2 regions of the Streptomyces sp. NPDC024555 genome follow, and region 2 is predicted to be linked to the other one. Evidence: riboswitches for the same ligand, from Rfam matches in the RefSeq annotation. Region 2 holds a riboswitch; the other holds the start of a gene.
What was found. Region 2 has a riboswitch for glycine ahead of gcvT (glycine cleavage system aminomethyltransferase GcvT). Riboswitches for the same ligand answer to the same signal wherever they lie in the genome.
Positions count from the first base shown of each region.

Region 1: another riboswitch for glycine. It lies ahead of gcvP (aminomethyl-transferring glycine dehydrogenase); the one in region 2 lies ahead of gcvT (glycine cleavage system aminomethyltransferase GcvT).

Region 1 covers NZ_JBVHKV010000018.1:147,380-154,458, forward strand. Annotated here, with positions in the region: gene gcvP (aminomethyl-transferring glycine dehydrogenase) at 1-1,796, opposite strand, end outside; glycine riboswitch at 1,990-2,087, opposite strand; gene ACZ4FH_RS28505 (PRC-barrel domain-containing protein) at 2,201-2,569, shown strand; gene ACZ4FH_RS28510 (DNA polymerase IV) at 2,494-3,984, opposite strand; gene ACZ4FH_RS28515 (MerR family transcriptional regulator) at 4,086-4,703, opposite strand; gene ACZ4FH_RS28520 (bifunctional nuclease family protein) at 4,862-5,335, opposite strand; gene ftsR (transcriptional regulator FtsR) at 5,389-6,132, opposite strand; gene ACZ4FH_RS28530 (FHA domain-containing protein) at 6,173-7,079, opposite strand, start outside.
Region 2 covers NZ_JBVHKV010000002.1:302,434-309,512, reverse strand. Annotated here, with positions in the region: gene glyA (serine hydroxymethyltransferase) at 1-940, opposite strand, end outside; gene gcvH (glycine cleavage system protein GcvH) at 961-1,338, opposite strand; gene gcvT (glycine cleavage system aminomethyltransferase GcvT) at 1,440-2,555, opposite strand; glycine riboswitch at 2,696-2,787, opposite strand; gene ACZ4FH_RS03980 (AAA family ATPase) at 2,957-3,643, shown strand; gene ACZ4FH_RS03975 (enhanced serine sensitivity protein SseB) at 3,773-4,543, shown strand; gene ACZ4FH_RS03970 (enhanced serine sensitivity protein SseB C-terminal domain-containing protein) at 4,692-5,498, shown strand; gene ACZ4FH_RS03965 (ABC transporter permease) at 5,916-6,914, shown strand; gene ACZ4FH_RS03960 (ABC transporter substrate-binding protein) at 6,984-7,079, shown strand, end outside.

The DNA.
Region 1 (7,079 bases), on a different contig from region 2:
CAGACGGTCCGGTTCTCGTCACCGTTGGCGCGGTGGTACGCGCGGACGGCGAGCAGGCCCGCGAACTCGCCCTGCGAACCCGCGTTGGGCTGGAGGGAGACCGCGTCGTAGCCGGTGACCTCGGCCAGGCGCTCCTCCAGCTCGTGGATGAGCGTCAGGAAGCCCTCCGCCTGCTCGGCCGGGGCGAACGGGTGCAGCGCGCCGAACTCGGGCCAGGTGATGGACTCCATCTCGGCCGTCGCGTTCAGCTTCATGGTGCAGGAGCCGAGCGGGATCATGCCGCGGTCCAGCGCGTAGTCCTTGTCGGCGAGGCGGCGCAGGTAGCGCAGCATCGCGGTCTCGGAGCGGTGCTGGTGGAAGACCGGGTGGGTCAGGATCGCGTCGTCGCGCAGCAGCCCCTCGGGCAGCGCGTCGGCGGTCGTGGCGTCCAGCGCCTCCACGTCCGCCTCGACGCCGAAGGCGGCCCAGACGGACTCGACCAGCGTGCGGGTGGTCGTCTCGTCGCAGGCGAGGGAGACGGTGTCGGCGTCGACGAGGCGGAGGTTCACCCCGCGGGCGCGGGCGCCCTCGACGACCGCGGCGGCCCCGCCCGGGACGCGGACGGTGAGCGTGTCGAAGTGGGCGTCACCGACCACCTCGACGCCGCCGTCGCGCAGCCCCCGCGCCAGGATCGCGGCGTAGCGGTGGGTGCGGCGCGCGATGGTCCGCAGCCCCTCGGGGCCGTGGTAGACCGCGTACATGCCGGCCATGACGGCGAGCAGCACCTGCGCGGTGCAGATGTTGCTCGTGGCCTTCTCGCGGCGGATGTGCTGCTCGCGGGTCTGGAGCGCCAGCCGGTAGGCCTTGTTCCCGTCCGCGTCCACGGAGACGCCGACGAGGCGGCCGGGAAGGCTGCGGGCGAACTTCTCGCGGACGGCCATGTAGCCGGCGTGCGGTCCGCCGAAGCCCATCGGGACGCCGAAGCGCTGGGTGGTGCCGACGGCGATGTCCGCGCCCAGCTCGCCGGGCGAGGTGAGCAGCGTGAGCGCCAGCAGGTCGGCGGCCACGGTGACGATCGCGCCCAGCTCGTGGGCCTGCTCGACGAGGGGGCGCAGATCGCGCACGGCTCCGGAGGCGCCGGGGTACTGCAGGAGCACGCCGAAGACGCCGCGCTCGGCGAGGTCGGCCGGGATCCCGTCGCTCAGGTCCGCGACGACGACCTCGACGCCGGTGGGCTCGGCCCGGGTCTCGATGACCGCCACGGTCTGCGGCAGGGTGTCGGCGTCGACCAGGAAGACGCCCTGCTTGACCTTGCCGACGCGCCGCGCCAGGGCCATGGCCTCGGCGGCGGCGGTGCCCTCGTCGAGCAGCGAGGCACCGGAGGTGGGCAGCCCGGTGAGGTCGGCGACCATCGTCTGGAAGTTCAGGAGGGCTTCGAGGCGGCCCTGGGAGATCTCGGGCTGGTACGGCGTGTACGCCGTGTACCAGGCGGGGTTCTCCATGACGTTGCGGAGGATCACCGGCGGGGTGAAGGTGCCGTAGTAGCCGAGCCCGATCATGGGGGCCAGCACCTGGTTGCGGTCGGCGAGCGTGCGCAGCTCGGCCAGGACCTCGGCCTCGGTACGGGCGTCCGGCAGGGCCAGCGCCTCGGCGCTCTTGATCACGTCGGGCACCGCGGCGGCGGTCAGCTCGTCCAGCGAGCCGTAACCGACCTGGGCGAGCATCTTCGCCTGGGCCTCGGCATCGGGACCGATGTGGCGCTGCTCGAACGGGATTCCCTGTTCCAGCTGGGCGAGCGAAGGGCGACGGGGGGTCATGATGGAGGCCTCCTGGTCTGTCACGACCTGCGAGGGGCACCACGGCGCGGGGTGCCCGAACGGCCTCCCCCTCTGTCATCTCAACCTGAGAGCTTCACCGATGCCCGCGGGGCGCACCGGTTTTCACCGTCGGTGAGGGAGGGACCCGGCACGGCACACGCCGTACGGAACCCGCCCTGCTTTCCAGAGTGACCTCGTCCGTGCGGTACGGGGGCCTGAGAGATTCCGGGGAGGATTTGCTCCTTCGGCGCCCTCCGGAGGGCTTCCGGAGGACTCTCCCGCACGGGGTCAGCAGCCGTATCCAGCCTACCAGCGGGGTCCCCGGCTCCCTTCCCGAGTGGCCGGGACCACGATTGTGGACTTCTGTAGTGCCTGTGGAGTAGCCGCGACCAGTGGGAGGGACCGTGCAGACCGACATCGATCCGCGCAGCCTGATCGGCCGCAAGGCGTTCGACCGCAAGGGCACCAAGATCGGAACCGTCGACGAGGTGTACCTCGACGACGCCACCGGTGTGCCGGAGTGGGCGGCCGTCCGCACCGGGCTGTTCAGCCGGGACGCCTTCGTCCCCCTGGAGCCGAGCGAACTGGTCGACGAGACGCTGCGCGTCCCCTTCGACCGCGCCCTGATCAAGGACGCCCCCGACTTCGGCGTGGGCCGCCACCTCTCGCCGGAGCAGGAGCTCCAGCTCTACCGGCACTACGGTCTGGACTCGGCACCCGACGCCGCTGGCCCCGACCGTGACTTCGGCAGGCTGGCCGGCCACGAGGAGTAGTCCGCCGGATCGCTCACGAGCGGCAGGGGCTCGGCGGGCCGCAGCTGCGGGTCGTCGGTCCGGAACGTCCGCACCCGGCCCGGCGGCGATTCCGGCTCCTCGAACCGCACGGTGACGCGGCCGACCCCGCTCCCCTGCACCCAGCCGTGTCCGTATGCCTCGTGGAGCACGTCGTGCCCGGCCGGCCAGCGCCGCGCGGCCCGCTGCTCGGGGCTCTCCTCGCTCTCCCCGCCCTCCCCGCCGTCGGGGGCGTGACGGCCGTCCCCGGGCTCCTGCGGCGCGCCCTCGGGCCGGTGGGGCTCCGCGGCCTCGGCGGCGGCCCCGGCGGCCGCCGCCCGCTCTCCGGCCGCCTGCGCGAAGAGATCCTCCTGGGTGAAGTCCGCCAGCCCCGTGACACCGACGCCGAGCAGCCGTACGCCCCCGGTGGTGTCCACGCCCTCCAGGAGCCGCGCCGCGGCCTCCCTGACCACGGTGGGGTCGTCGGTGGGCCCCCGGAGGGTCTCGGAGCGGGTCAGCGTGGAGAAGTCGTAGCGCCGGACCTTCAGGACCACCGTGCGCCCGGAGCGCCCGGCCCCCTTCAGCCGGTGGACACAGCGGTCGGCGAGCCGTTCGACCTCGGTCCTGATCCGGACCCGGTCGTGCAGATCCGTGTCGAAGGTGTCCTCGACGGAAACCGACTTGGCGTCCCGTTCCGCGACGACGGGCCGGTCGTCGCGGCCCAGGGCCATCTGGTGCAGCGCGGTGCCGTGCGCCTTGCCCAGCAGCCGTACGAGCTCCGCCTCACCGGCCTCGGCGAGGTCGTCGACCGTGGTCATACCCGCCCGGCGCAGATGGTCGGCGGTGGCGGGTCCGACTCCGGGCAGGGTGCGCACGGGCATGGGCGCGAGCAGTTCCCGTTCGGTACCCGGTTCGATCAGCAGGATGCCGTCGGGTTTGGCCTCCTCCGACGCGATCTTCGCCAGCATCTTGGAGCCGGCCAGTCCGACGGAGCCGCTGAGCCCGGTCACGGCCGTGATCGCCGCGCGCAGCCCGCGGCCGATCTCCAGGGCGGACGCGCTGTCGTCCGCCGTCCCGCCGGCCTCCAGGTCGACGAAGGCCTCGTCGAGGCTGAGCGGCTCCACCAGCGGGGACAGCTGACCCAGCAGGGCCATGACCTGGTCGCTCACCGTGCGGTAGAGGCCGAAGCGCGGGACGAGGTAGGCGGCGTTCGGCGCGAGTCTCCGGGCCTGGGCCATGGGCATCGCCGAATGCACCCCGAAGCGCCGGGCCTCGTAGGAGGCGGTGGCGACGACCCCGCGCGGCCCCAGCCCGCCCACCACGACCGGTTTGCCGCGCAGGCTGGGCTTCGCCGCCTGCTCCGCCGAGGCGTAGAAGGCGTCCATGTCCAGATGCAGGATGGTGGGCGCGGCTCTCACATCACCCGATGGTGCCCTACGGCACTGACAGTCGCCCCGTCACGACGGCGGCCACGCGCCGGATCCTCCGGTGCGTGGCCGTCCTGCCCTACGGGGAGCGGTCAGCCGGCCCGGTTGCGGCGGCGGGCCAGCTCGTCGGTGGGGTTGTTGCCGATCAGTGTTTCGCCGGTGTCGACGCGCTCCCCGTGGAGCTGGGAGAGGGCGGCGTCCACATCGCGCCAGACCACCCCGACGGCGATCCCGAAGACGCCCTGACCGCCCTGGAGCAGATCGACGACCTCGGCGGGCGAGGAGCACTCGTAGACGGTCGCCCCGTCGCTCATCAGCGTCATGCGTTCGAGGTCCTGGAAGCCGCGGGCCCTCAGGTGCTGCACGGTGGTGCGGATGTTCTGGAGGGCCACACCGGTGTCCAGGAAGCGTTTCACGATCTTCAGCAGGACGACGTCCCGGAAGCTGTAGAGCCGCTGGGTGCCGGAGCCGTAGGCCGGGCGGACGCTCGGCTCCACCAGCCCCGTACGGGCCCAGTAGTCGAGCTGCCGGTAGGTGATGCCCGCGGCGGCGCAGGCCGTCGGTCCTCGGTAGCCGATGTCGTTGGCCGCTGTCACGCCGTCCCCCGCCACGGCGGCCGGTGCGACCGGCTGCCTGATGGTGTGGCCGGCCGTACTCCCCTGCTGCGGATACGGCGCGCCCGCTGCCGTACCGTCGCCGCTGTTTCTCACGCCGACCTCCGTCCTTGACCTGCCCACTCGAAGGTAGGCAGTCACTCGGGGTGCGTCAACGATCGCCACACTCGGCACGCCGAGTGATAATCACCCTGAGGGTGGTTTCCCGTGCCGTTCGACCGGGAAAGGCTTGTCGGATGCGCGCCCCGGGGACGTCACTGACTGTTCGTACCGAAGTCCTCCGGTGAGATCTGGTCGAGGAACTCGCGGAACTTCTCCACCTCGTCCTCCTGCTCGTCCGGGATCGCGATCCCCGCGTCGTCGAGCACCCCGTCACTGCCGTAGATCGGCGTTCCGGTGCGCAGGGCGAGCGCTATGGCGTCGGAGGGACGCGCGCTCACCTCGACCCCGCTGGCGAAGACCAGCTCCGCATAGAAGACCCCTTCCCGGAGATCCGTGATCCGGACCTCGGTGAGCTCCTGGCCGACGGCCTCGAGCACATCCTTGAAGAGGTCATGGGTCAGCGGTCTGGCGGGGGCCATGCCCTGCTGAGCGAAGGCGATCGCGGTCGCTTCACCGGGACCGATCCAAATGGGGAGGTACCGGTCGCCTCCCACTTCACGCAGGAGCACGATCGGTTGGTTGGAGGGCATTTCCACCCGGACACCCACAACGTCGAGCTCGTTCACACAGCAACCCTAGGACGTGCTCGGCAGGTTTGGGTAGTCGGGCACCGTCCGGATCAGTGGAGACGGATCTGCAGGGCGGTCTGGACGAGCGCCGCGTGGAGCCGTACGGACAGCTCCGCCAGCTCCCTCGCGGTGGCCTCCGCATGGGCTCTGGTCTGCGGATTCCTGTGGCGGCGCAGGGGTGCGACGACCTGCTCGATGAGCCCGGCCTCACGGTCCGCGGCGGCGCGCATCGCGCGAAGATGCCGGGGTTCCAGACCGAATCGCCCCAGATCCGCCACAAGCCTGGCGACGTTGACCATCTCGGAGTCGTAGCCGCCCTCGGCCGTCGGCGCGACCAGCCCGTACGCCTCCCAGGCGTCCAGATCGCTCTCGGTGACCTCGGCGGCGGCCAGCAGCTCCGCCCGGCCGATACGGGCCGCGGTGGCCCGCCCCGATCCCGTGGTCCAGGAGCACTCGCCCGGTTCCAGCTCACCGCCCGGGGACGGCAGGGAGACCTGCTCGCCCCGGGCGAGGGCGTCCAGGTGCTCGCGGATGACTTTCAGCGGAAGATAGTGGTCCCGCTGCATCCGCAGCACCTGCGCGAGGCGCTCGACGTCCTCGGCGTGGAACTTGCGGTATCCGGAAGGGGTGCGCTGCGGTTCGACGAGCCCTTCGGCCTCCAGGAAACGAATCTTGGAGATCGTGACCTCGGGAAACTCGTCCCGCAGCCTCAGGAGCACCGTGCCGATGCTCATCGGGCGGTCGTCGGCGGTGGCGGTGCCGTGTCCGGCACCGCCCGTCGGTGTTCTCAGCATGGCCCTTCCTGGGGGTCCCCCGAACGGAGTCGGGGGCGGATCAGATACCGCGCTGGCTCGCGTAGAAGACCAGCCGGTACTTGCCGATCTGCACTTCGTCGCCGTTGGACAGCGCGACGGAGTCGATGCGCTCGCGGTTGACGTAGGTGCCGTTGAGGCTCCCCACGTCCCCCACGGTGAAGCTGCCGTCGGCGTTCCGGCGGAACTCCACGTGACGGCGCGAGACCGTGACGTCGTCGAGGAAGATGTCGCTCTGCGGGTGGCGGCCGGCCGTGGTCAGCTCGCTGTCCAGCAGGAAGCGGCTTCCCGAGTTCGGCCCGCGGCGCACCACCAGGAGCGCCGAGCCGAGCGGCAGGGCGTCCACGGCCGCCTGGGCCTCGGGCGAGAGCGACGGCAGGGCCGTCTGCCCGGTGGCCTCCGCCTCGTAGGCCTCCAGCCCCGAGATGGAGATGGTCGACGTGGTCTCCGAGGCGCGCTCGGGGACTCCGCCCCGCAGCGGCGCACCGCAGTTGGAGCAGAAACGGCTCGCTTCGGCGTTGCGGTGACCGCACCTCGTACAGACCGGCATGGACGAAGCCTCCTGCCCCGGGGCGAACCCTCCACCCGTACTTGAGGTTGACGGTGCTCCGAAACCTATGCGGCCGGCACCGGCAGGGTCAACAGACGACGCGCCGGAACCACCCGAAATGTCACCCCCCGAACCTGCCACCTGATCGCGGAAGAGCGGGCGTTCGCCGCCCTGCTCCTCGTTCTGGCCGTGGCGCGGTGCGCGATGGCGTGCGGCGTCATCGCGTGCGCTCTTGCCGAACAACTTCCCAAACAACTTCACGGGCGATTCCCCTTGACCGAAACAGACCCGCCCGTGGGGCAGGACGAACCCTGAATGAACACACCTGCCGACCCGGACATCTTCACAACGTCCGTAGCCACTCGACAGTTTCCACCAC
Region 2 (7,079 bases):
CGGACAGCACGGAGACGCCCACCTCGGTGACGTCGGGCTGGACCAGACGCTCGGCGAGGATGCGGGCGCCCTCCAGGGTGCGCTGCTGGCGCTCCTTGAACTCCTCGCCCGCCGCGACCTTGAAGGAGACGGCCTTGGCCGCGATGACGTGCTCCAGCGGACCGCCCTGCTGGCCCGGGAAGACCGCCGAGTTGATCTTCTTGGCGAGCTCCTGGGTGGAGAGGATCACGCCACCGCGCGGGCCGCCGAGGGTCTTGTGCGTGGTGGTGGTGACGACGTGGGCGTGCGGCACCGGGTTGGGGTGCAGGCCCGCGGCGACCAGACCGGCGAAGTGCGCCATGTCGACCATCAGGTACGCACCGACCTCGTCCGCGATGCGGCGGAAGGCGGCGAAGTCCAGCTGGCGCGGGTAGGCCGACCAGCCGGCCACGATCAGCTGCGGCTTGGACTCCTTGGCCAGGCGCTCGACCTCGGCCATGTCCACGACGCCGGTGTCGTCGACGTGGTACGGGACCACGTTGTAGAGCTTGCCGGAGAAGTTGATCTTCATGCCGTGGGTCAGGTGACCGCCGTGGGCCAGGTTCAGGCCCATGATCGTGTCGCCCGGCTTCAGCAGCGCGAACATCGCGGCGGCGTTGGCCTGCGCACCGGAGTGCGGCTGGACGTTCGCGGCCTCGGCGCCGAAGAGCGCCTTGATGCGGTCGATCGCGATCTGCTCGACCACGTCGACGTGCTCGCAGCCGCCGTAGTAGCGGCGGCCGGGGTAGCCCTCGGCGTACTTGTTGGTCAGGACGGAGCCCTGGGCCTCCATGACCGCGACCGGAGCGAAGTTCTCCGAGGCGATCATTTCGAGGGTGGACTGCTGGCGGTGGAGCTCGGCGTCGACGGCGGCGGCGACGTCCGGGTCCAGCTCGTGGAGGGAGGAGTTGAGAAGCGACATCAGGTGGTCCCTTGGGGTCTTTAGTTGCCGGAGAACGCGGTGTACTCGTCGGCGGAGAGCAGGTCCTCCGGCTCCGCCGCGACGCGCACCTTGAACAGCCAGCCGCCCTCGAACGGAGCGGAGTTCACCAGCGACGGGTCGTCCACGACGTCCTGGTTCGCGTCGGTGACCTCACCGGTCACCGGCGAGTACAGGTCGCTGACCGACTTGGTCGACTCCAGCTCGCCGCAGGTCTCGCCCGCGGTCACCGTGTCACCGACCGCGGGGAGCTGGGCGTAGACGACGTCGCCGAGCGCGTTGGCGGCGTACTCGGTGATGCCGATCGTCGCCACACCGTCCTCGACGGCCGACAGCCACTCGTGCTCCTTGCTGTACCGCAGCTGCTGGGGGTTGCTCATGACCTGAATTCTCCTGTACGCGGGGGAGTGCTGATGGACGGTGGTCTTACGGTGTGAGACAGGACTGCGTCACGTCGCGCGGGGTCCCGCCTCCCACGGTGCTACTTGCGCCGCTTGTAGAACGGCAGCGCCACGACCTCGTACGGCTCGTGGCTGCCCCGGATGTCGACGGCGACGCCCTCGGTGCCCGGCTCGGCGTACGCCGCGTCGACGTACGCCATGGCGATCGGCCTGCCCAGCGTCGGGGAGGGGGCGCCGGAGGTGACCTCGCCGACGGTCTCGCCGCCGACGACGACCGGGAAGCCGGCGCGCGGGACCCGGCGGCCCTCGGCGACCAGGCCGACCAGCTTGCGCGGCGGCGCGGTCTCGGCGCGCTCGGCGGCGGCCTCCAGGGCCTTGCGGCCGACGAAGTCGCCCTCCTTCTCGAACTTCACGACCCGGCCCAGACCGGCGTCGAACGGGGTCAGCGCGGTGGTCAGCTCGTGCCCGTACAGCGGCATGCCGGCCTCCAGGCGCAGCGTGTCGCGGCAGGAGAGCCCGCACGGGATCAGGCCGCGCGAGGCACCGGCCTCGGTGAGGGCCTTCCACAGCTCCTCGGCGTGCTCCGGCGCGACGAACAGCTCGAAGCCGTCCTCGCCGGTGTAGCCGGTGCGGGCGATCAGGGCCGGCACCCCGGCGACCGTGCCGGGCAGACCGGCGTAGTACTTCAGACCGTCCAGGTCGGCGTCGGTGACCGAGGCCAGGATGGCGGGGGACTCGGGACCCTGGACGGCGAGCAGCGCGTAGGCGTCGCGGTCGTCGCGCACCTCGGCGTCGAAGCCCGCGGCGCGCTCGGTGAGCGTGTCCAGCACCAGCTGGGCGTTGCCGGCGTTGGCGACGACCATGTATTCGGTCTCGCCGAGCCGGTAGACGATCAGGTCGTCCAGGATGCCGCCGTCCTCGGCGCAGATCATCGTGTAGCGGGCGCGGCCCGGGGAGACGGTGCCGATGTTGCCGACGAGCGCGAAGTTCAGCAGGTCGACGGCCCCGGGTCCGGTGACCGTGATCTCGCCCATGTGGGAGAGGTCGAAGAGCCCGGCCTTCGTGCGGACGGCGTTGTGCTCGTCGCGCTCACTGGCGTAGCGCAGCGGCATGTCCCAGCCGGCGAAGTCGGTCATGGTGGCGCCCAGCGAACGATGCAGGGCATCGAGGGCGGTGAGACGGGGGGCGGTGCTCATGGATAAGGCTCCCAGGGCATGACGACGAGGACGGTCCTCCCCATCTGTCATCGGAACCTGAGAGGTTCGCCGGGAGCCCCCGAGGGGGTTCGGCTTGCACCTTGGGTGGGGCCGCCGGGCGGCCCGCTTTTCAGATCTGCCTCATCCACGCGGTACGGGGCCTGAGAGATTCAAGGGAGGGACTTGCTCCTTCGGCGCCCGGCCTGGGCCGGGACTCTCCCGCGCGGATTCGAGCGGCCTTTATGCAGTTGACCCGGTCATCATCGCACGGTGTGCGGGAGAGTGGGATGCGGGGACGGGCAGCGGTCGCGACGGGGTTCCGGCGGGTCGGACGGTTGTGCCGCATTACCTTTTCTTTACACTTCATGGGCAGGTGAGGGTCGGCCGACAGGGGGAGGGCGATGACATCGCAGCGGTACGCGACGACCGCGGGGGTCGCGAGCGGCGCACTGCCCGCTCAGCCGGGAGCGCCGGCGAGGGAGGCGGTGGGCCCGCGCGCGCCCGTCGTCCGTGACCTGCGGGACCGCGCCGGACGCGGCCCGTGCGCGCTGCACTTCGCGGCGGGCGACGTGGTGGTGGTCTCCGGACTGCCCGGCAGCGGGAAGTCCACGCTCATCGCGCGCACGGTCGAGGTCCGCGCCGTCGACTCCCAGGACACCCGGGACCGCTGGGCGGCCCGGATGCCGGCCTTATGCCCGTACGCCCTCTACCGTCCGCTGGTCCGCGTCGCGCACTACTGGGGTCTCTGGCGCGTGCTGCGCTCCGGCGTCTCTGTAGTGGTCCACGACTGCGGCACCCAGTCCTGGGTGCGCAACCTGCTCGCCCGCCATGTCCGGCGGCGCGGCCGGACCCTGCACCTGGTGCTGCTGGACGTCACCGAGGAGACGGCCCGGCGGGGCCAGCGCGACCGCGGCCGGGGCGTCTCCGGCTACGCCTTCGCCCGCCACCGCAGGGCCGTGGGACGGCTGCTGCGCGAGACCGCCTCCGGCCTGCTGCCGCGCGGCTGCGCCTCGGCGGTCCTGCTCGACCGGGAGGCGGCGGGGCTGCTCGCCCGGATCTCCTTCGCAGACGCACAGACCACGGAGTGACCGCGGACCGTCCGAGTGCTGGACGGTCCGGCGGCGGGGTCCGGATCCGGCCGTACGGAGATAATCTCTAGGCCGCGAGAGGCCGCGAGACAGCGCGTACCCGGTTGCCCGGGGTGAGAGAGGGACACAGTGGACATTCCGGCACCGGCCCGGTCCGACGCGCAGGGCGGATGGCCGGCCAATGAGCTCGAAGAGGTGCTGAGCGCCTCGCTCGGCAGCCCGGAGGCGGGCGGCCGGCTGGTCGAGGTGCTCGGACGCAGCCAGGTCTGGGTGCCGCTGCCGGCCGGCGGCGGCCCGGACTCCGGCGTCCTCGATCTGCCGACCCTGGAGATCGAGGGCGCTCCCTATGTCCCGGTCTTCAGCTCCGAACAGCAGTTCCTCACCTGCGTCGGCCCGCACATGTCCTTCACCGTCGCGCCCGCCCGCGACTTCGCCCGCGGACTGCCCCCGCAGCTGGGCATCGCCGTCAACCCGGGCGGAGCCGTCGGCATGCCGCTGCCCCCGCCCGCCGTGGCCGAACTCTGCCGGGCCGGCCGCACCGCGCTCGACGGACCCGCCAGCGGCGGCCGGGTCCGGCTGTTCGAACCGGACTGGCAGGAGGAACCCGTCGACTTCCTCGCCGCCGCGGCCGGGGAGTTCCAGGAGAGCGGCGTCGTGCGCACCGCCCGCCGCGCGCTGGCCAGCATCGAGGGCGGCGACCCGGTCCTCTTCGTCGGCGTCGAGTTCTCCACCTGGGACGGGGCCGGGCGCAACGCCCCCATGGACGCCCTGGGCCGGGCGCTGGGCCGGGTCGAGGTCCGCTGGCCGGTCAATCTGGTCCTGCTCGACGTCGCCCAGGACCCGGTCGCCGACTGGATGCGCTCCCGGGTGCGCCCCTTCTACCAACGCGCCGAGGTGTAGGGCATGGCCCCGGGCCGTGGCGTCAAGCCGGTGTCAGGGCCGCCGCATAAGCTGGTTTGATGGGCTGGTGCCTCGGCACCGTGCCGTCCCCGAGAGCCCCGGGGAGCGGCGGGCCGACACAGAGGATCGAAGAGGGGCGGGACCCAGGGTGAGCGCGTCAGGCACCGCGGCGGCCGGACAGGTCGAGCACATGCTGCGCCAGGTGACGCCCGGACGCTACGACGCGTACGAGGCTCTGCTCCGGGCCCTGGCGGAGAGCCGTGTCTGGATGCTGCTGTGGCACGGCCGGGCCGGCTCGCCCGACGCCCAGTACGGCAACATGGAGGTCGACGGCCTCGGCTACGCCCCCTGTGTCACCTCCGCCCAGGAGCTCACCGCCAGCGGCTGGACCCGGGACCACGAGATCGTCGGCGGCCGCGACATCGCCCGCGCCCTGTTCCCCGACCGCTGGGGCATCTGGCTGAACCCGCACGCCCCGGGCGGCGGCGTCGGCGTCCCCTGGCTCGACCTGCGCCGCATCGCCACCGGACTGGACCGGATGCCCGCCGGACCGCTGCGGATCAGCGAGCCCGCCATCGACCTCCCGCAGTTCTACGCCCAGCTCACCCGCAACGCCCACCACACCCCCGCGATCCGCTCGCTGCGCCGCGCCTGGGTGCAGCCCGCCCTCGGCTCCCCGTACCTCGCCATCGGTCTCGATCTGTACGACACCGGCCGGGCCTCGGTCGACGCCGTGCGGGCGATGATGCGGCAGTCGGTGGGCGCGGTGCCCGAGGGGCTCCCGGTGTCCACCGTGGCGATGTCCGACGCGTACGACCCCGTCGCGATGTGGCTGCGCGCCAACGCGCGTCCGTTCTACGATCGCGAGCCGCACGGCCCGGCCGCGGGTGGTCCCGCCGTCGCTCCGAGTTACGGCTACCCGCAGACCCCCGGCCCGGCTCCGCACGCCTACTGACGATCCGTCAGCCCGTCCGCGTATCGGACAAAGTGCTCCGCGGCGGGGCAAGACACCCGCTCGCGCCGCCCAAATCGCCACCCCATCACACCTGTTGGGCGTCATGTCCGTTCTGGTGGATTAGCGGCCGAGTGGTCCGCTCACTCGATCAAGCTGTCCGGATAACGGAAGCTCACTGACCGCATCACGTTTGAGCAAACATTCCCCGTCAGGTCTGGCGGGTGATCGCAACGGCACTGAAGACTCCCGGCTAGTGGCGATCGTCGGCCCTTTGTACGAGGTTGCACCGGCGGTCACTCCACGGACGCATTCGCACCGAAAACATCAGCCGCAGTACGCGCCGCGGCTGACACGCGCCAGGCCGTCACCGCGGCGAGTAGGGGCCGGCCACCGCCGGCGGGAGGGGTCAAGGGCACTGTGACCGCACCGATCGAGACCACCGGATCGGCTGCCGACGCGCAGCCGGAGGCAGTACTCACGGGAGTCAAGCAGAGCCAGATCGAGGGCCGTTCGCTCGGACAGATCGCCTGGACGCGCTTCAAGCGCGACAAGGTGGCCGTGGCCGGCGGCATCGTTGTCATCCTGCTGATCCTGCTCGCCGTGCTCTCCAAGCCGATCCAGGCCGTCTTCGGACTGGACCCCAACGAGTTCCACCAGGACCTCATCGACCCGGCGCTGCTCGCCCCCAAGGGCGACTGGGGCGGCATCAGCTGGAGCCATCCGCTGGGCGTCGAACCGCAGTACGGCCGCGACATCATGACCCGCATCATCGAGGGCTCCTGGGTCTCCATGGTCGTCGCCGTCGGGGCCACCCTGCTCTCCGTGGTCATCGGCGTCTTCATGGGCGTGGTCTCGGGCTTCTACGGCGGCTGGGTCGACACCGTCATCAGCCGCATGATGGACACCTTCCTCGCCTTCCCGCTGCTCCTCTTCGCGATCTCCATCTCGGCCGCGCTCCAGGACGGGGCCTTCGGCCTGGAGGGGCTGCCGCTGCGCATCGCGGTCCTCATCTTCGTGATCGGCTTCTTCAGCTGGCCGTACATGGGCCGTATCGTCCGCGCCCAGACCATGAGCCTGCGCAACCGCGAATTCGTCGAGGCCGCCCGCTCGTTGGGCGCCCGCGGCCCCTTCATCCTCTTCCGGGAGCTGCTGCCCAACCTGGTGGCGCCCGTGCTCGTCTACTCCACGCTGCTCATCCCCTCGAACATCCTCTTCGAGGCGGGGCTCAGCTATCTCGGAGTCGGTATCGCGCCGCCGCAGGCCTCCTGGGGCGGGATGCTCACCAACGCGATCGACTTCTACGAGAACGACCCGATGTACATGATCGTGCCGGGCGTGGCCATCTTCGTCACGGTCCTGGCGTTCAACCTGCTGGGAGACGGGCTGCGTGATGCGCTCGATCCCCGCGGCAAGTAGGTCCCGGGTGCTCGTCACGACGACGTGCGACATGCCACGGCAACCATCGATTGAGGGGGATTTCCTCAGGTGAAGACCAGAAAAACGACAGCGTTGGTTGCCACGGCCGTGGTTCTGATGCTGGGCGCGTCCGCGTGCAACGGCTCCAAGGACGACGACGGCGGC